One region of the Polycladomyces abyssicola genome, then DNA from elsewhere that is predicted to be linked to it. Evidence: riboswitches for the same ligand, from Rfam matches in the RefSeq annotation. Region 1 holds a riboswitch; each other region holds the start of a gene.
What was found. A riboswitch is a leader RNA that binds a small molecule or an ion and turns the genes downstream of it on or off. The one in region 1 is predicted to bind thiamine pyrophosphate.

Region 1 (6,462 bases):
CATGAAGTACAAGGAGCAAAACACGCCGCTGGTGGTTCTGGCCGGTAAGGAGTACGGCACAGGAAGCTCCCGCGACTGGGCGGCCAAAGGCACCAACCTGCTTGGTGTAAAAGCCGTCATCGCGGAAAGCTTTGAACGGATCCACCGGAGCAACTTGGTTGGTATGGGCGTGCTGCCGCTCCAGTTCGTCGAAGGTCAAAACGCCAAAACGCTGAACCTGACCGGCGAAGAAACCTTCGACATCATCGGTCTGAGCGACGACATGCAACCCAACCAAACGCTGAAAGTACGTGCCACCAAAGCGGACGGAACCACGGTCGAATTCGACGTGATCTCCCGTCTGGACAGCGTGGTGGACATCGAATACTACCGCAACGGTGGTATTCTGCAAACGGTGTTGCGTCAAATCCTGAACAACACCGAGCAAGTGAACGCCTGATTTTCCATTTCCCTGAACCCCGTTTTTGCGTGGTACTACCCGGTACCACGCTTTTTTTTCGGGCTATAAGGTATGAATCGTCAAGAAGTCTCCCTGTCGGTTTTGCCTTCAAACATACAGGTGGCCACAAAATTTGGGGAACTCAATTTGTGGATCCCAACAAAAAGTAAGGAATTGGTAACATGGTTAAATGGATGGAACGCGAAGTAAAACTTCCTCTTGAGGAATTTACCAAAGTCGAGAAAAGTCTAGGTGTTCTATTGCCACAAGACTATATTGATTGGTTTCAACGATATCAAGCAATCGAAAACAGAGATGCCCATTTCCTTATCAATAACGAGCCTTATCATTTTGATGAGTTTTATGATCTTTATGAGATCCCTGACGAAGTGGAAGTTTGGTATGAGGAAGATCAGCAACTCAAGAAAACCAATCTTTTTGTCCCGTTTGGATTTGATTCTGCATTAAATCCTTATTGTTTCTATTACGGACAAAAACAAGAAAGTCCAATCATTATCTGGCTTTATCTGACGTAGCAGTATCAGAGCTTGAAACTTCATGAAGCATCCCGGGACATGATTCAGTTTGGGGAAATATGATACTGGATATAGAAAGTTTTTTTGGATGAGGAATAAATGGGCAATGGTGATATCAAGGTCATTGAACGGACTCGTGAAAAGAAAAAGTCGCCCAGTGGGCGTGTGCGACGGTACAAACAACGCCGGAATATGAGTGATTCAGGCTGGAAATCGGAGTAGCTGATAACAAGAAAATGCCGCTTTCCCGCGAGCGACCTTTGAGCTTGAAAGAGGAGCAAAGGGAAAACGGCCAGGCCACCCGAAATCATGAATAGAGACAGAAATTCCGACACTTTTTTCAATATTTTTATGAATGACGCTGATTCAAATAATGATAAAATGTTTGCATCCAATCGTACCACGCTTTGACCGTTCCTTGCGGCACACCTGCAGTCAACCAGCGTTTCCTCCCAAAACGCCGGCAGGAGCCCCCTTCCATCAGCAACAGATCCGATGCCCATTCGGCCAGATCCATATCCTGCGTCGCCAACAACGTAATGCGATGTTTCGGTTGGGTGGCCAGCGCCTTCTCCAACAGCACCCTTCCCATTTCATCCAAACCGATTTCCGGTTCGTCCAGCAACCAGATCACCGGATCGGCCAACAGACTTTTCGCCAAAAAGAAACGCTTCAGTTCACCCGGCTTCAACTCATGGAGCGGGACGCGACGGACGGAACCGAGTCCCCATTGTGCGATCAGTTCCATGGCCCGCCTTTTGGGATTGGGTACTCGGCGTGTTTGCGCCAGATACATCAGCGAATGTTCGACCGAGATGGTTTGATCCATTTTTCGAAGCGGCGGCACATAACCGATGCGCTGTTTTACCTTTGCCAGCATCGGATCATCTGCCATCGCGGCACCGGATTTTGACCACATGCAGAACGAGCCATCATCACTGCGATATGTCACGCGCCCGTCATCTGGTACCAACTGCATGGCTGTCAGGCGCAACAATGTGCTTTTGCCCGAACCTTTGGGACCCAGAACGGCGGTGATGCCGGGCCGAACGGTCGCGGAAAAATCGAGCAAACCAATCGAAGGCGTCGGTATCCGGGATGAGACACGACCTTTCTGCTTCGGCTTCATACGGAATATTTTACTGACATGGGACCACTCGATCCGCAACGGAACTCCATCCTTTCGATCCACATCTATTCCAAATGTCGTACTTCTCCGCTGGTTTTCCATCATCTCGGGAATCCATTACGCAGCACAATTCGACATGTTCGACAAAAGGAACGCGGAATCCTTTTTTCGCCTACGACTTTTGTAGTAGAAAAAGGTGGTTCTCTTGTATCTTTATAGACGAAAGCCAGTTCAAAGATGTTTCACTAAACCTGCAATTTTTCCCCAGACACTGAAGAGGAAACAACCGATGTCTCCTGCGATAACCCACATGAGCGAAATTGGTAAACACGCATCCCCATCCAATAGAAATACATCGCACCAATCACCACCAACCCGATCACGGCGAATCCCCAGTGTCCGCCCAACTGTTGAACCAGCCACCCGCCCAAAGACGGCCCCATAAAAAACCCCAATCCCTGAAAGCCGTTGGCACCGAAGTATGTCCCCCGCAAATGATCAGGTGCCAGCCGATCGATGAACAAGCTGTTAGTGGGGAAGATCAGGATTTCCCCCACGGTCAGGATTACCATGCCGATGACAAACCATGCTTCATGTTGCCCGACGGCGAAGCAGCCCATTCCGGCAGCGAACAGGATCGTACCGATCAGCAGGCTTTGCAGGATGGGACGTTTCTCACTCCACCGGGTCAAGAGCATCTGCAAAATAACGACCAACCCGGCATTGATCGCCAACAGAATCGAAAACAACAGTTCCCCGTTCACCACGTTTTGCTTCAAGTACAAAGGCAGCGTCGTTTCGATTTGGGCATATCCGATATTGGCCAAGATCGCTCCGGCCAAAAAGAACCTCAAGGCCGCATCGTTTCGCACCACCTGAAATGCAGCCCGCATCCCGACGCGTTCCCGCTCTGTTTGTGTGACATGGGACGTCAAATCATGGCGGTAATGGTTCAACATCAGCAACAGGAGCCAAGCGTAAACGAAATAGACGGTTCCCGTGATCAGAAACGCTGTCTTACCGGCCAGAATTCCTGTCACTGCGCCGATCAGCGGACCGATGACAGCTCCCACATTGATCGCCAGGTAACGAAATCCAAATACCCGGATTCGCCGTTCCGGAGGAGTGATATCCGCCATCAATGCTTGCGAAGTCGGCTCAAAGAAGGAACGGCACACACCGTTCAGCAGGTTGAGCAACATGAAAAAAACAATATGTTCGGCAACAGCAAACCCGATGTACACCCCTGCCCACAGGAACATGGCCGTTACCATCACCGTGCGCCTGCCGAACTGATCCGAAAGATTCCCGCCGACAAAGCCGCAAAACGTCCCCGCCAAGGGTCCCAAGCCCACCGTCAGTCCCGCCAGTGCCGGATCTATCTCCGTATGTTGCGCGAGATAAATGGTCAAAAATGGCAGACTCATAAACATAGCCGCCCGCGAAAATATTGTTCCTCCCACCAAGACCCACACCAAGGGATGGTATTGACTCCAACTCCGCCCCTTACACCTCATGTCCATCCCTCTTTCTTTCTCTCTGATCTTGATCTTCCACCCACACCACATTTCTCCGCTTGCAAAAATTATACCTGATGAGTCTGAATTCGGGAATCCCTGTCTCGATTTCGCGCCTTTTCGATTTTGAGATAATCATTTTTTCTGTGGCAGGCAATCCCATCATCTGCAAAGAATAGGATATAGGAGTTCATAGAGGGAGTGCTGTGGATGTTCGCACCGCTTGTCTTGTGCGTTTATTTTTTGATCGGTTATGCTTACTGGAGAAAGATGGAGGACGGGATCCAGGAGTGGATGGCCACCGGGGACGAGGAGACTGAATCCCTTGCTGCGGAGTATCAACAAGTTGTCGACATGGTAGGGGAGAATAAGGCGTATTTTCTTTTTTCATTTGTCGTGACCATCTTTTGGCTTCCGTTCGAAATCACGATTCTCTTCAGAAGATGGATACGAGTCGAACATGATTGACTTCCTCATTGACCTGGCAGGTATCCTGTGTTAAGTTCAAGTTAGGCAACTGCATATCAACGGGAGCTTGGAGGAGCCAGGCTGAGAGGGCGGGGAACTCTACCGCCGACCGTTTAACCTGATCTGGGTAATGCCAGCGTAGGGAACTGCATTCGATCCTTTATTTCGAAGGGGAGAGGACCGTACGTTGGCGTACGGTCCTTTTTTTCATACCCGTACGCGACGGAATCGGATGCACCTGAACCTGGGGACAGCTTGTGTTGATGTGTGGGTTGCAAAACCAACATCACAGGAGGTTTACGATGTCGGAAACTTTTACGTTCCCCAACAGCAAAAAGGTGTACATCCAAGGTTCTCGCCCGGACATTCGCGTCCCCATGCGGGAAATCACACTTTCTCCCACGACGGGGCGCAACGGCGAAGAGGTACCCAACGAACCGGTTCGAGTCTATGACACGAGCGGGCCCTACACGGATCCGAACGTGGAAACCGACATACGCAAAGGGCTTCCCGCCTTGCGCCGTCCCTGGATTTTGGAGCGGGGCGACGTAGAGGAGTATGAGGGTCGGGAAGTGAAACCGGTGGACGATGGCTATCGCTCTAAAGATCCGCTGGAAAACGAGGATTTGAAACGCTTGAAACGTCGTCCGCTACGGGCGAAAAAGGGCAAAATCGTCACGCAGATGCATTATGCTAAAAAAGGCATTATCACTCCCGAAATGGAATTTGTCGCGTTGCGGGAAAACGTGGACCCCGAGTTCGTTCGGCAGGAAGTGGCGGCAGGACGGGCGATCATCCCGGCCAACATCAACCATCCCGAGTCCGAGCCGATGATCATCGGGAAAAATTTTCACGTGAAGGTGAACGCCAACATCGGAAATTCGGCCGTGACCTCTTCGATCGAAGAAGAAGTGGAAAAAATGCGGTGGGCCACCCATTGGGGCGCCGATACGCTGATGGATTTGTCCACCGGGAAAAACATCCATACCACCCGTGAATGGATCATCCGCAACTGCCCGGTCCCGGTCGGAACCGTTCCGATTTATCAGGCGCTGGAAAAGGTGGACGGCAAACCGGAAGATCTTACGTGGGAGGTCTATCGCGACACCCTGATCGAACAGGCGGAACAAGGGGTAGATTACTTCACCATTCACGCCGGGGTGCTGTTGCGTTACATCCCGCTGACCGCCAACCGCGTCACCGGTATCGTCTCCCGTGGTGGATCGATCATGGCGGCCTGGTGTCTCGCCCATCACGAAGAAAACTTCCTGTACACGCATTTCCGTGAGATCTGCGAGATTCTGGCCGCGTACGACATCTCCGTCTCGCTCGGTGACGGATTGCGCCCGGGATCGATCGCGGACGCCAACGATGAAGCACAGTTCGCCGAACTGAAAACCCTGGGCGAGCTGACCAAGATCGCGTGGGAATACGATGTACAAGTGATGATCGAAGGCCCCGGTCACGTGCCGATGCATAAAATCAAAGAGAACGTGGACCTACAGCAGAAAATCTGCCACGAGGCTCCGTTTTACACGCTGGGTCCGCTGACGACCGACATCGCGCCGGGATACGATCACATCACCTCGGCGATCGGTGCGGCGATGATCGGGTGGTTCGGCACGGCCATGTTGTGCTACGTCACGCCGAAAGAGCACCTGGGCCTGCCCAACAAAGATGATGTGAAAGAAGGCGTGATCGCTTACAAAATCGCCGCCCATGCAGCCGATCTGGCCAAAGGACACCCTGGTGCGCAAAAACGGGATGACGCCCTGTCCAAAGCGCGCTTCGAGTTCCGCTGGATGGACCAGTTTAATCTCTCGCTTGATCCAGAGCGGGCCATGGCCTTCCACGATGAGACCCTCCCGGCGGAACCGGCCAAAACAGCGCACTTCTGCTCGATGTGCGGTCCCAAGTTCTGCAGTATGCGCATCACGCAAGATATCCGGGAATACGCACGGGAAAAAGGATTGGACCTGGAATCGGCCGCAGAAGAAGGCATGAAGGAAAAAGCGAAAGAGTTCCGCGAAACGGGTGCGGAAATTTATCGGTGAACAACAACATAAGCTCCTGCCTGAATTTGGCGGGAGCTTTTTTTTCACATTTGCGTTCGCAAGAAACCATACGTTACTTGTTGCACCGGATCATCCTAAGCCAACGATGCTAGACAAGGAAAACAGAGTTTTCCGAGAAGGACGAGAATAACCTAGGTCGGAGAAGGACCTATTAAAAAATCTACTTTTACCCTGGTTCTGAAACCCAAACAGTATTTTATTAACAGAATAGAATAAAGAAAAAGATACAGGAGGTTAACCCCGATGTTTTTCTTTGACGAGCATCCTTTCCGATCACCGCCTACAAATGAAAATGAGA
Region 2 (6,462 bases), 760 kb from region 1:
CTTCAATGAGGGAGATTGTGGCAAAAAGGAGCAAGCTTAAACCCGCGACCAACAAGATGGCCACAAAGACCCGATCCGTTCGGAAGGAGGAAGAGGCCAGTTGCATCATCACACCCAACCCGTCTTTTGCTCCCAGCCATTCCGCAATCACAGCACCCATCACGCTATAGGTGGCCGCCAGTTTGAATCCGGAAAAAAAGGAGGGAAGCGCGGACGGCCATTCCAGTTTAAAAAAGCGTTGCAGGCGCGAAGCTCCCGCCATTTCCATATACCTGATCAGTGTCCGGTCCGTTTGCTGAAAACCATCCAAGGTGGACACGGTAATCGGAAAAAAGCAGACCAGGGCCACGACCATCACTTTCGGTTCCATCCCAAAACCCAGCCAAAGAATGAGCAGGGGAGCGAGGGCGATCAATGGGATGTTTTGCGATAAGATCAGCAATGGGTATATCAATTTCCTCAAAAGACTGGACCAGTGCAAAAAGACGGCTGCCATCAAACCGATGGCCAGACCCAAGAGCAAGCCGCAGATGGCGATCCATGCGGTCGCGAACAAGTTTTCCGGGATGCGTGTCCACTCATGGACCAGGGTTGTGAAGATGCGGGAAGGGGCCGGCAACATCCAAGGATCAATGGACCATAGACGAACAGCCGCCTCCCACAAAAGCAGGAGGACGGCAAAAAACAGGATGGATGGTCCGTAGTTAAACCGTTTCATCATATTTTTGCGTCAACTCTTTCATGGTGATACCATCCACATTGTGATAGATTTTCACGTGCGAAAGGATGCTGCGACAGCCCATCTTCACCATTTCTTCATTCATTTTGGCCACGATGGCAAGGAGCTCGGGCAGTTCGCCTTCCATGGTTGTTTCCAGCGGACCGACCCGGAAAGGCACCCCAGCGTTTTGAATGATTTCAATTGCCCGGTCGACGTAGGGGAACACACTTTCCCCGCCCGGCGTATGCGGGAGAATTTGAATGCTCAAGAGTGTACTGGCCATCTCAATTTCCTCCTTGGGGCAAGAACTGATTGGTAAAAGCTTTACTCGGGTCAAAGTTGCCTTTGAGCAGCTTGTGCTCCTTCATCCAGTTGGCGTACCTGGCCCACACTTCTTGTTTTTGATGGCCCCAAACCGGCGCATCCGCTTGATAACGCGGGCTCAACCATTCTTGACTTTTCTTTACCAGCTTCGGATCGAGGTCAGGAACCGCTTTGGAAAGAATGGAAGCAGCATCGTCCGGGTGATCAATGGCATACTGATATCCTTTGCTCACGGCGCGCATAAACGCTTTGACTGTTTGCGGGTCCTGCTTGATCTCTTTTTCGCTCGTGATCAACACCGGAGTATAGTAATCCAGATCTTTGGAGTAATCGGTCAGATAAATGATGTTCAGCTTCATGCCGCGAAGTTCAGCTTCAATGCCCGTCCAACCGTAATAAATCCATGCAAAATCCACATTGCGTTTGACGATGGAAAAGAAATCCGCATTTCCTGTGTTGATGATTTTTACCTTGTTGGGATCCGCATGATCCCCTTCCATCAGCGACGTGATCATTTGCTTTTCAATCGGGGAACCCCAACCGCCATAGGTTTTGCCCTCAAAATCCTTGGGGCGCTTGATGTTTTTGTTTGCAGGTGAAGCGAATCCCGAAGTGTTATGTTGGATGACCGCCGCGATGGAGACGATGGGTATCCCTTGAGTACGTGCTTCGGTGACATTTTCTTGGTAGCTGACGCCAAACTGGGCGCGTCCGGAAGCCACCATTTGTTCAGCACCGCTCTGTCCCGGTTGAATAATATCCACATCCAACCCTTCTTGTTTAAAATAACCTTTTGCTTTCGCCACATAAAGGCCGGTATGGTTGGTGTTCGGGGTCCAGTCCAGAACGAGCGTCACTTTTTTCAGTCCTTTGCCCGATGAATCGGCCCCCGGCGTACTGCAGGCAGTGGCCATGACCAGCAGGAGAACCAAGCTCAAAAGCCATCCGATCCGTTTCATTGATAGATTCCACCTTTCAAAAAGAAATCAATCCATAAAAGAAAGCGCCTTCCTGATCCGGAGGCGCTGATATGCACAGAAAGCGAACGATTTTCGATCTTTCCCTACGCCGGAATTACCCGGATCAGGTTCCTAGGGTCAGTGTATCGGTACACTTTCTCAGCCGGCCATTATCCAGCTCCCCTCGAATATTCGATTGGTACGGGCTTCATTATACGAAAGCATATCGTTTTTGTCCATAAGAGGGAGGTGATGGAAAGATAAAAAGCCATCTTATCTCGAAAAGCGAACACAAGTAGAAACACTGTCCATCCCTTGAGGGTGTCCCAGTAACAAAAACCGTTCATCTCAAATACAACTTTTTCTATTGGATGAGATTAGGAAAATAGCTTGACTTAAAATAGCTAGAACTTAAAATATTCCTAGCGATGTCAATAGAAGAGGAGGGGACTCTGAGAAGCGCATTTCCGGGCTATACAGGTCGGCAGGAACGGATAGATCTGATTCAATTAATACAAGACAGAAAATTCGCTCAAACACTACTCGGTGTGATACCAGTCATTGATTCTTCCAAGATAAAACATCGCTGAATGGGAGAAGGGGGAATTTCATGCGGCGCCGGAAAAGTCGGCTCCTGATGTATTTGATGGCCGGAATCGCAGCTTTTGTGGCATTTTCCTTACCTGTATATCCCTCCAGTTGGGCCAAGCCTCCGGCGGTGAAGGTGATGGCTGACAATGTTCGTCACCAAATCTGGGGTGACTTCGCCAAGGGAAAAAGCCAAAACGTCAAGATGGAATTGGAAGGTAAACAAACGGTTCTGACACCGAAACAGACTGGTCAGGACGCGGTTTACACTTCGCCGGTCATCCGTTCATCCATTGTATTTACGGATGTCGGTGTCCACTGGAAAAATCGGGCTAAAAACAAGATCAAAGCACAGTCCAACACCCGAATCGACGTGCGCTTTTCTTCCGACGGTCATCATTGGTCTTCTTGGAAGGAGGCCGAAGTCGATGCGGACATGACACCGGGGCCTGGCCACTCGACCGAAACATTCAGCCAATTGATCTACGCCAACAACGGACGATATTTCCAATACCGGGTCCAGATGCATTCGAACAAAAACGTGGTTCCTCGCATTAAGGACATTCAGGTGACGTTCATCAACTCGCGCGATGGGAAAAAAGTGGAGTCCAAGAAGTCTTTCTGGGACATCCTGTTTGAAAAAGTCCACGCCGCAGCCAACAAGCCGGACATTGTCTCCCGAGCAGAATGGGGCGCGGACGAATCCCTGCGCTACAATGCGGACGGAACGGAAAAGTGGCCGCGCGAATACCATTCGGTTTCGCACATTTTCGTCCATCACACGGACACGCCCAACAATGATCCCGACCCCGCCGCTCGCGTGCGTGCCATCTATTACTACCACGCCGTGACCAAAGGCTGGGGCGATATTGCCTATAACGCCATCATCGGCAGTGACGGGCGGATCTACGAAGGGCGAAAAGGGCAGGACAACGATGTGCTGACCAACGGCGTTGTAGGTGCGGGTACGTATGGGTTTAACAAAGGCGGTTTTTCCGTCTCCCTCATGGGCGAGTATCAATCCACCCCGTTGCCCGCCAACATGCGTCAGGCATTGGTGAAATTGTTGGCGTACGTCGCCTCCATCAACAATATCGATCCGACGGGGAAATCGGATTTTGTTCGGGATTACGAAGTGACTGATCCCAACATTCCGAAGGTGGATCACGATGTGCCCAACATCGCCGGTCACCGGGATTCCAAGTACACGCCTGGCACCTACTGCCCCGGCGATTACGTGTACAACGATTTGCCACAAATTCGACAGGATGTGGCGGCGGCCATTCAGGAGAGCAACATCAACACAAACCTGAAACGGCTGGACGGTGCCAACCGTTATGAAGTGGCGGTCAATGTTAGCAAGGAGTTGGAGAACCGCGGCTTCTCCTCGGACACCATCCTGCTGGCACGCGGGGATTTGTACACTGATGCCTTGTCTGGCGGACCGCTTGCCGCCAAGTCGAAGTCCCCCATCCTGCTGACGTCTACCACCTCTTTGCCGACGTCGGTACAGATGGAAATCCAACGTCGTCATCCGGCCAAAGTGGTGATTCTCGGCGGAACAGGCTCCGTATCCACCAACGTGGAAGCGCAGTTGCGTAATCTGGGCGTCCCTGCTGACGGGATCACGCGAATCGACGGACCCAACCGTTTTGCCGTTTCCGCTTCCGTAGCGGAACAAGTGGTGAGCGGTACGCCCACCAACACAGCCATCATTGCCAGCGGATTGACGTTTCCCGATGCGCTGTCCGCCTCAAGCATTGCGGCACAAAGAGGAATGCCCATCCTGCTGGTGGGTACCAACAGCGTGCCTGACCCGATTATGCAGTTCCTGAACAATCATCCGGAGATCAACCAGTTCGTTATCGTGGGTGGTCCGGCGACTGTTTCTGATACGGTGAAAGCGCAGCTGGAGACCAAGGGTACGGTGACCCGCATCAGTGGTGCCAACCGCTTCGAAGTGGGTGTCAACCTGGCGAAGTATTTCAACATGAGCGCTTCCTCTCTCGTCTTTGCACGCGGGGATCAGAACTTCTTCGCGGACGCCCTGTCCGGGGGACCGCTCGCTGGTTTGACCGGTTCGCCGATCTTGTTGACGACACCCACCAAACTGCCGGTGGAAGTGGAAACCTATCTGTCCGAGAATCGTGGGGTATTCCAAAAAGGGTACATCCTCGGTGGAACAGGTTCTGTCTCCACTGATGTGGCACAAAAAATCTCCGGTTACATGCAGTGAACGAACACAACCCAGTGGTACATGCCGCTGGGTTGTTTTTTTAGGGAAAGAGGTTCATATTAGGAGAAAAACCTTTATCATCGCTTTTGTGTTGTCCATTTTGCTCATGGGAAGTACTACCTAAGATTAAAAGGGTGAGAAAGAAGGTGAGCATAATGAAAGCTCAAGTAACTTATGATGATTACGCCGGGATGGGATATATCTATTTCACCCCGCCTACACCGGGATGTGTCGTGAAAACTGTTGAGCTTGAAGTAAATTCGGATTTGATGTTGGATTTTGATCGAAACGGTCGACTGGTTGGAATCGAGTTGGGTGGTAAGACTTCGGATCGTCTTAAGGAATGGGCCGGTCGGAACCATATTTTTGAAAAGCATTTTCACCATGACAAGGGTTATTTTTTCAGATTCATGATGACGGATCTTCCCCATACTCTTCAATACGCCGTTGTTGAACATGTTGTTTTCCACTTCAAAGATGATCGTTACAACGATTTCATCGGGATTGATCTATATGATATTGATCAATATTCAGAGTCGTTTTTAGTTGGTAATTAGGATCCATACAGAAAAAGATTTTTCATAAAAAAGCCCCCATAAAGGGGGCTATTAAAGTTCAAAATAGAAGGAGACGGTTTTACTCGGGAATTTCCAGCAGGATTTTCCCGAACTGATCTCCCGCTTGCATCCGCTTCACTGCTTCGCTCGCCTGCTCTAACGGGAACGACCGATCGATCACCGGCCGGATTTCGTGCTTTTGGAAGAATGATAGCATCTGTTCGAACTCCTCAGCGTTCCCCATGGTGCTGCCGAGGATATCCAGTTGCTTCAAGAAGATGAGCGGCATAACCAGATTGGGGACCGGTCCTCGGGTCGCTCCGAAGGTGACGATACGTCCTCCCGGCTTCGTAATCCGGATGAGTTGGGAAAAGGTATCCCCACCGACGCTGTCTACGCACAGATCGGCCTGTCCCTCCATGCGCGCTTGCAGTTCCTTCACCCACTTCTCCGAGTTGACATTCACCCCGCCGGTTGCTCCCAGTTGAAGAGCACGTTCGATTTTTTCGTCGCTACGCGAGGAAACAAACACCCGAGCTCCGGCAGCTACAGCGATTTGGAGCAAAAAGGTGGCGACGCCGCCGCCGATTCCCGGAATGAAAACCGTCTCCCCCGGCTGAAGCCGCCCGCGGGTGATGAGCGCCCGGTAAGCAGTAAGCGCTGCCAGCGGAAGAGCTGCAGCCTCTTCCCAAGTGAGGTATTCCGGTTTCGGATACACGTTCTCCGCAGGCACTTTTACCAGCTGTGCATAGGTTCCGTCAGTGGGAACGCCCAAAATTTGAAAATCCGGCCCCTGAACCCTCGGGTTGTCCCCCCAGTTCAAGGTGGGATTAATCACCACTTCGCTGCCGACGGCGACGTTGTCTACTCCTTCACCGACGGCAGCGACGATCCCCGCCCCATCGGAACCGGGGATTGCCGGGAGTCGAATTCCGGGATATTGGTTGATCGTAATGAAATAATCCCTGCGATTGAGTGCCGCGGCCTTCAGACGGACGACCACCTCGCCCCGACCGGGAGTCGGATCTGGTACCTCCTCGTATCGCAGCTGTTCCGGACCGCCGAATTCTCTAAGTA
Region 3 (6,462 bases), 1.6 Mb from region 1:
GATACACTTCGATCATGATTGACGGTTCCCGATTACCGTGGGAAGAAAATGCGGCGCTCGTCAAAAAGGTAACAGAGGCAGCCCATGCGGTGGGCGTGCCTGTTGAGGCTGAGCTGGGGCGAGTGCCGGATGCGGCGGATGTATCCACAACAGCGGAAGATACATACACTGATCCCTTCGAGGCGGCACGTTTCGTGGCAGAAACGGGATGTGATTCGTTGGCCGTTGCCATAGGAACAGCGCATGGGGTTTACCGGGGCGAACCCAGACTGGACTTGGACCGTTTGGCAACCATCGCACGTGAAGTGCCGGTACCGCTGGTGTTGCACGGCGCCTCCGGCTTGCCGAACGAATCTGTTCGCCAGGCAGTCGCAAGGGGCATCGCCAAAATCAACATTTCCACCGAATTGAAACTGCCCTATGCTACTGCACTCCGTTCGTATCTGCACGACCATCCGTCGGAAGCCGATCCACGGAAATACGTACAAAACGGGAAACGTGCAGTGCAAAAAGTGGTGGAAGAGAAACTGCGTCTCTCCGGATCGGCGGGACGTGCCGAAGCGACGGCAACAACGGGGGCGATGCCGAAATGATTCTCACTGTCACCTTAAATTCCGCGGTCGACCAAACCTGGATTGTGCCCGATTTTCGGATTCATGCCATTCATCGAAGTCGTCGGGTGATTCGGCAGCCGGGCGGTAAAGGGGTCAACGTCGCCCGGGTGTTGAGTGCGTTGGGCATCAACGTTTGCGCTACGGGTTTTGTTGGTGGACAAAACGGACGATGGATGACGAAAGCTCTGGAATCGGACGGGATCCCGTCCGATTTCGTTTGGATCGGGAAAGAGACGCGAACATGTCTGACTCTGTTGGATCTGGATCACGGTACGCAAACAGAGGTGTTGGAGCCGGGACCGACGGTATCCGAAGCGGAATGGAAGCAACTGGTGGCCAAAGTGGCAACATGGGCGGAGCAGTCATCCTTTGTCGCCTGTAGCGGGAGTCTCCCGCCAGGGGTCCCGGAGAATGCATACGGTGAATTGATCGGAGTCGCTCGTTCACGTGGAGCGGCCGTCTGGCTGGATACGAGCGGGAAGGCATTGCAGCATGGATGGTCAGCCCGGCCGGACGGCATCAAAGTGAATCAAGAGGAAGCGGGGCACTTATTGGGGAAAGTGGTCTCATCCCGTGCAGAAACCATTGCGGCTGCCCGGGCGTTGGTGCGGGACATAGGGCAAACGGTGATCGTCACCGCCGGTTCCCAAGGATTGGCGGCAGTGGTCGGTGAAGAGACATTTTGGGTAACGCCGCCCACCGTTCAGGCGGTCAATCCCGTCGGGAGTGGGGACGCTTTTTTGGCCGGTTGGCTTGCTGCCTCCCATCAGAAGAAAAGCGGGGAGGAAGCGCTGGCATTGGCGACGGCGTGTGCCGCCGCCAATGTGCTGCGAGAGACGGCAGGGATCGAAAAACAGCAGGTATGGGCGTTGTTGAAAGAGGTTCGCGTGGAAAAAGTGATAGACTAATATTCAGCAAACTATCTTGAAATCGGCTCAATACCTTACAATGATGGATTGGATTCATCATTGATGAGGAGGGGTCATATCATGTGGACATGGAAGTATTTTGCGAACTGGGATTTGGAAACGCCTGAACAGCCGCTCACGGAATCAGAAGCCCATGAGCGGGATGAAGAACTGGAACCCTATGTGGTAGTGGTCAAACAAGACGGCCAACCTCGGTATGTGGTGGATTCAGGTGCAATTCCTTCAGCTACGGCCTCATTTATTTGGACAAAAATCGGCAAGCGGAGCGTATGGATTTTTATACCATCATGGATGCGATGGGCGATGACTTTCTGTTTCTGGAGTCAGTTATAGAATGGAAAAGGGTGGAAGGAATACGGATTCAATCGTTCTATCGGAACATGCAACAGGTTACATCATCGTTTGGGCACGGACGAGTGCTTCAAAGAAGAAACAGTGGAGTACGATTTGGCGGATCATATTCGGGAAACGGTCTCATTCGGTGATTATCACTCACTGCTGCCTGAGGTCGATGAATTCACTACAGACTGTTAACATCACATTGCTTTGGAATCAAAAGAAAGTATGGTATCCTATTATTTGACGCGAATGCCGCGAACGGTTTTCAAACGGGGTTGAAACATGGAACAAACGTTGATGGAATGGTTATTGGAGTACGGATATATCGGTATTTTCCTGTTTCTGGTATTCGGCATCGTCGGATTGCCGTTGCCAGATGAGATCATGATGACGTTTGTCGGATACCTTTCTTCCGTCGGCCGGCTCAATCTATATTTGGCGTTTGCCAGTGCGCTGATCGGTTCCTTGTGTGGGATTACTGTCAGCTATTTGTTGGGCTGGCGATTGGGGTATCCGTTTTTGAAAAAGTATGGACCAAAGTTTTTCATCACACGACGTCGATTGCGCATTACGCAGTTTTTGTTTCGTAAATACGGCAATTGGGTGTTGTTCTTCGGTTACTTCATTCCCGGTGTGCGCCATGTGACGGCTTATTTGGCAGGGATCTCCAACCTCCCATGGACCAGGTTCGGCCTGTTCGCCTATACCGGCGGGTTGTTTTGGTGCCTTACGTTTATCGGTTTGGGTTATCAGGTAGGTGCTAATTGGGAAAACGCGCTCCATCTATTGCATCGCTATGGTATGGATTTATTGTGGATCGTGGTTCCCCTCGTATTGGTCTGGATCGGTTGGGCGATTTGGCAGAGTCGGGTGGATTCCGACACAAAGTGATGGATCATGATAGGAACGGGGGATAGAAGCGACCATGCCCAAAGTGATTGTGGAAGAAGGTGGGGACACGCATCAATTTGAAGTGGAGGAAGGGGCCAATTTGCTGTTGGAGGCCACCTTGCGATCCGTTCCCGTTCCTTTTTACTGTACGACGGGCAGATGTGGTACCTGCCGAGTAAAGGTGGAGGATGGGGAAGACCATCTCAATGCAATTGGGGAGTTGGAAAGATATCGGCTGGGGGACGAGGAAACAGTGTCCGGTATGCGCCTGGCCTGTCAGGTTTACATATACGGCGATGTCAAGGTGCGTGTGCCTGCTTCTTCCTGAATCCCCTTCGCAATCGTCTCCACTTTTCCGGAACAACCCGGAAGGTGGGCTTTTTTTATTGGGTATGGGCAAATGCCCATTTTGGTATGCCCATGTTTCGAAATGGGACGCCTATCATACTGTAATATAGGCGATGGCTGAGATGAGGAGGAGTTCCCATTGATTATCAAGCTAGGGGTATTAAAGGTAAATGCCGTGACGACGACCTCATCCATCACGGTGGGAACGCATTTGACTTATTATCCGTTCAGTTTGCAAAAGAACAACGTGGGAACCTCGACGACCGGTGACCACGCGGTGATCCGCACGGTCAACCCGATCGTCGATCCGGACGTGAATGATCACCCTGTTCTCATTCAACAGGTCTAAGGGAATGGGTCATACCACAAGGAATCCGACCGTGCATCGATTCGGAAAGTGATGCACGCGATAGGGATGAGACACGCCCTAGGTCAGACAAGGAGGAAGTTCGATGCCCATCTCGATTGGCGGAATCAAGGTAAACACTGTGACAAACGATGCCAACGTTCATATGGCACCCTTGACGGTAGAATGGGCGCCATTCAGCTTTATCAAGGAAAACATTGCTCATCTTGGTTATGGGGATCACGGATGGTTGGAAGAGTGGGCGGCAATCATGGACGAGGATTTGAAGGATTGTTTATGGGGACAGCGCAAGTAAGAAACAATAAGGAGGAAGACGCATGCCGTTCGTGCTTAAAATCAACACCGTCTCCACCACAGGTCAACTGAATGTGGCGCCGGTCAACTTTTTGGTCAATCAGGAGAGCTTCTCGAAAACCAACGAGGCCAACAGCAACGCGGGTGATTTGACGGTGTCCGTCGTATTCGGACCGTTATTGGACTCCGATGTGGTGGATACCCCCATTTTTCAAGTCAAAGGGGTTTGAGCAAAGGAGGGAATGCCGTGATTTCACCCATGGTGATCGGGGCACTGTCCGTCAACGAGATTTCCAACGTGGGCAAGGTTAATGTTTCCCATGGTTTGAACTTCCTCGCCCACAACAGAAGCATCATCAAAGCGAATGTGACCAACTTTTACATCGGAGACGCTTCTGTCCATCAAATTGTGTCTCCGATCAACGACCGGGATATCATAGATACGGCGATCATTCAGGTAAAAGCGGTTTAACGTCGTCCAGCGTCACCGATCGACAGTTGACGTCGGGTAATCGGGATTGTTAGAATAGAGAAAAATGTGATACGTTGCATTTCCACCACTAGGGGTGCACCATGGGTGCTGAGAAAGGCGCGAGCCTTAACCCTTTGAACTTGACCTGGGTAATGCCAGCGAAAGGAAGTGGGGGAAGGTTGATGTTCAGGAGAGGTTTACGTGCATCCAACCGGTATCCCCATGGATACCGGTTTTTTTATGGTCAGAGGAAGTGACATTCCGATGGAAGTGCATGTGATCACGGACCAGCGGCATACCTGGGAGCAAATTCATCAGGTGGCGAGGCAGGCGGGGCCGTATATTGACCGCTTTCATCTGCGATTGAAAAACAGGCCGGCACGAGAGATATGGAGCTGGGGCAAACGTCTGTTGGAAGAGGGATGGCTCACACGTGACCAGCTGGTGGTGAACGATCGGATGGATATCGCCCTTTCTCTGGGATGTGGAGGGGTACATCTGCCGGAAAAGGGATTGCCGCTGCCGGAGGTCAAACCGTTGGCAAGCGGCTTGTGTGTGGGCCGTTCGGTACATTCGCTGGAAGAAGCACTTCGATCCGAACAGATGGGGGCGGATTACATATTATTCGGCCATGTATTTCACACGGCGTCCAAATCGGGCATTCCTCCGCGGGGATGTGCCGAATTGGCCCGCATCGTCCGCGCGGTGCGCATTCCAGTTATCGCAGTGGGTGGGATTACCGTCGAAAATATGGCCGAGGTAGCGGAAACGGGATGTGCCGGTATTGCCGTGATTTCGGCGGTAATGGATCATCCCCGGCCGGATGAGCAAGCACGCAAATTGCGGGAAATCGCCCGGCGCTTCAAAGACACCAACGAGTAAATTCCCGATGCGAAAGGAAGGAGCAAACTGTGCAAACACAGGACGTAATTGTCATCGGTGGCGGTGTGATCGGCTGTTCGATCGCCTATTACCTGGCAAAAAAGGGGGCTGACGTCGTGGTCCTGGAGCGGGACCGCATAGGCGCCCACGCTTCATCCGCAGCGGCTGGAATGCTGGGTGCACAGGTGGAAATGGCTTTTCCGGGCCCCATGAGCGACCTTTGCTTCCGCAGCCGGGCGATGTTCCCTGAATTGGGGCGTGAATTGTATGAACGAACCGGTTTGGACATCGAGCTGAACACCGCAGGGTTATTGCGGGTGGCATGGGATCGGACAGAAGCGGAAGAATTGCGTGACCGTGCGCGTTGGCAGCGGGAATTGGGCGGTCGGGCGGAATGGTGGGAGACTCGTTCGGTTCGCGAGGACGAACCCGAAGTGAGAGCTGATATCACAGGCGCGCTATTTTTGCCGGATGATGCCCAGGTGTCGGCTCCCAGGCTGACGTTGGCGTTCGCTCGGGCCGCACAGGCATTGGGTGTGCGGTTACTGGAAGGATGTGAAGTGACGGGTTTTCTCACCGACGGTGACCAAGTGACGGGTGTAGAAACTGTGGTTGGGACTTTCCGCGCAGGTGCCGTGGTGTTGGCCGCCGGGGCGTGGAGCGGTGTGTTGGCACGACGACTGGGGCTCAACTTGCCGGTATTTCCGGTGAAAGGAGAATCGCTCGCTCTTCGTCCGAACCGCCTGCCGCATCGAAAGACACTGTTTGCTCACGGGTGTTACCTGGTGCCCAAAGCGGACGGCCGCATTGTCGTAGGCGCGACGGAGAAGGAGCATGATTTTTCCCCGGGTGTTTCGCTGGGAGCGATTCACCGGTTGGCTCATGAAGCGACCCGACTGGTCCCTTCATTGGCTGAAGCCGATGTATTGTCGTACTGGTCGAGCGTTCGTCCCGGTTCCGGGGACGGGTTGCCGTTAATGGGCCGGTTGGAGGCGGTTCGTGGCCTGTACGTTGCATCCGGCCATTTCCGCAACGGGATATTACTGAGTCCGATCACAGGTGCGCTGATGGCGGAGTTGATCTCCGGCACGGCGGTGCCGGAACTGGCGCCGTTTTCGCCGGATCGTCTCTTGGAATCAACGGCGAGGAGGTGATTCGGGAGTGCGTATTCAGTTAAATGGACAGCCCTATGACTTGCCCGCGGAGGTGGACACGGTTGAGCGGTTGATTCAACACCTACAGTTGGAACGGCGGATTGTGGTTGTGGAACACAATCGGCGCGTGTTGGAGAAGGAAGACCATGCATCGGCGGTTTTGCGAGAAGGT

Region 2: it holds a riboswitch for thiamine pyrophosphate, as region 1 does, so the genes downstream of both, KI215_RS14680 (ABC transporter substrate-binding protein) here and thiC (phosphomethylpyrimidine synthase ThiC) in region 1, are expected to answer to the same signal.
Region 3: it holds a riboswitch for thiamine pyrophosphate, as region 1 does, so the genes downstream of both, KI215_RS10690 (thiamine phosphate synthase) here and thiC (phosphomethylpyrimidine synthase ThiC) in region 1, are expected to answer to the same signal.

The regions. Positions count from the first base shown of each region.
Region 1 is NZ_AP024601.1:510,224-516,685, reverse strand. It holds gene acnA (aconitate hydratase AcnA) at 1-439, shown strand, start outside; gene KI215_RS02655 (SMI1/KNR4 family protein) at 622-975, shown strand; gene KI215_RS02650 (ABC transporter ATP-binding protein) at 1,325-2,143, opposite strand; gene KI215_RS02645 (MDR family MFS transporter) at 2,350-3,621, opposite strand; gene KI215_RS02640 (hypothetical protein) at 3,832-4,089, shown strand; TPP riboswitch at 4,141-4,251, shown strand; gene thiC (phosphomethylpyrimidine synthase ThiC) at 4,392-6,143, shown strand.
Region 2 is NZ_AP024601.1:2,949,896-2,956,357, reverse strand. It holds gene KI215_RS14690 (ABC transporter permease) at 1-721, opposite strand, end outside; gene KI215_RS14685 (thiamine-binding protein) at 705-1,004, opposite strand; gene KI215_RS14680 (ABC transporter substrate-binding protein) at 1,006-2,004, opposite strand; TPP riboswitch at 2,089-2,199, opposite strand; gene KI215_RS14675 (cell wall-binding repeat-containing protein) at 2,615-4,828, shown strand; gene KI215_RS14670 (DUF2283 domain-containing protein) at 4,984-5,385, shown strand; gene KI215_RS14665 (zinc-binding dehydrogenase) at 5,465-6,462, opposite strand, start outside.
Region 3 is NZ_AP024601.1:2,116,856-2,123,317, reverse strand. It holds gene KI215_RS10735 (class II fructose-bisphosphate aldolase) at 1-593, shown strand, start outside; gene KI215_RS10730 (1-phosphofructokinase family hexose kinase) at 590-1,522, shown strand; gene KI215_RS10725 (hypothetical protein) at 1,604-1,876, shown strand; gene KI215_RS10720 (DedA family protein) at 2,165-2,773, shown strand; gene KI215_RS10715 (2Fe-2S iron-sulfur cluster-binding protein) at 2,808-3,101, shown strand; gene KI215_RS10710 (spore germination protein) at 3,261-3,470, shown strand; gene KI215_RS10705 (hypothetical protein) at 3,574-3,783, shown strand; gene KI215_RS10700 (hypothetical protein) at 3,806-4,012, shown strand; gene KI215_RS10695 (hypothetical protein) at 4,030-4,254, shown strand; TPP riboswitch at 4,335-4,438, shown strand; gene KI215_RS10690 (thiamine phosphate synthase) at 4,456-5,136, shown strand; gene thiO (glycine oxidase ThiO) at 5,166-6,290, shown strand; gene thiS (sulfur carrier protein ThiS) at 6,298-6,462, shown strand, end outside.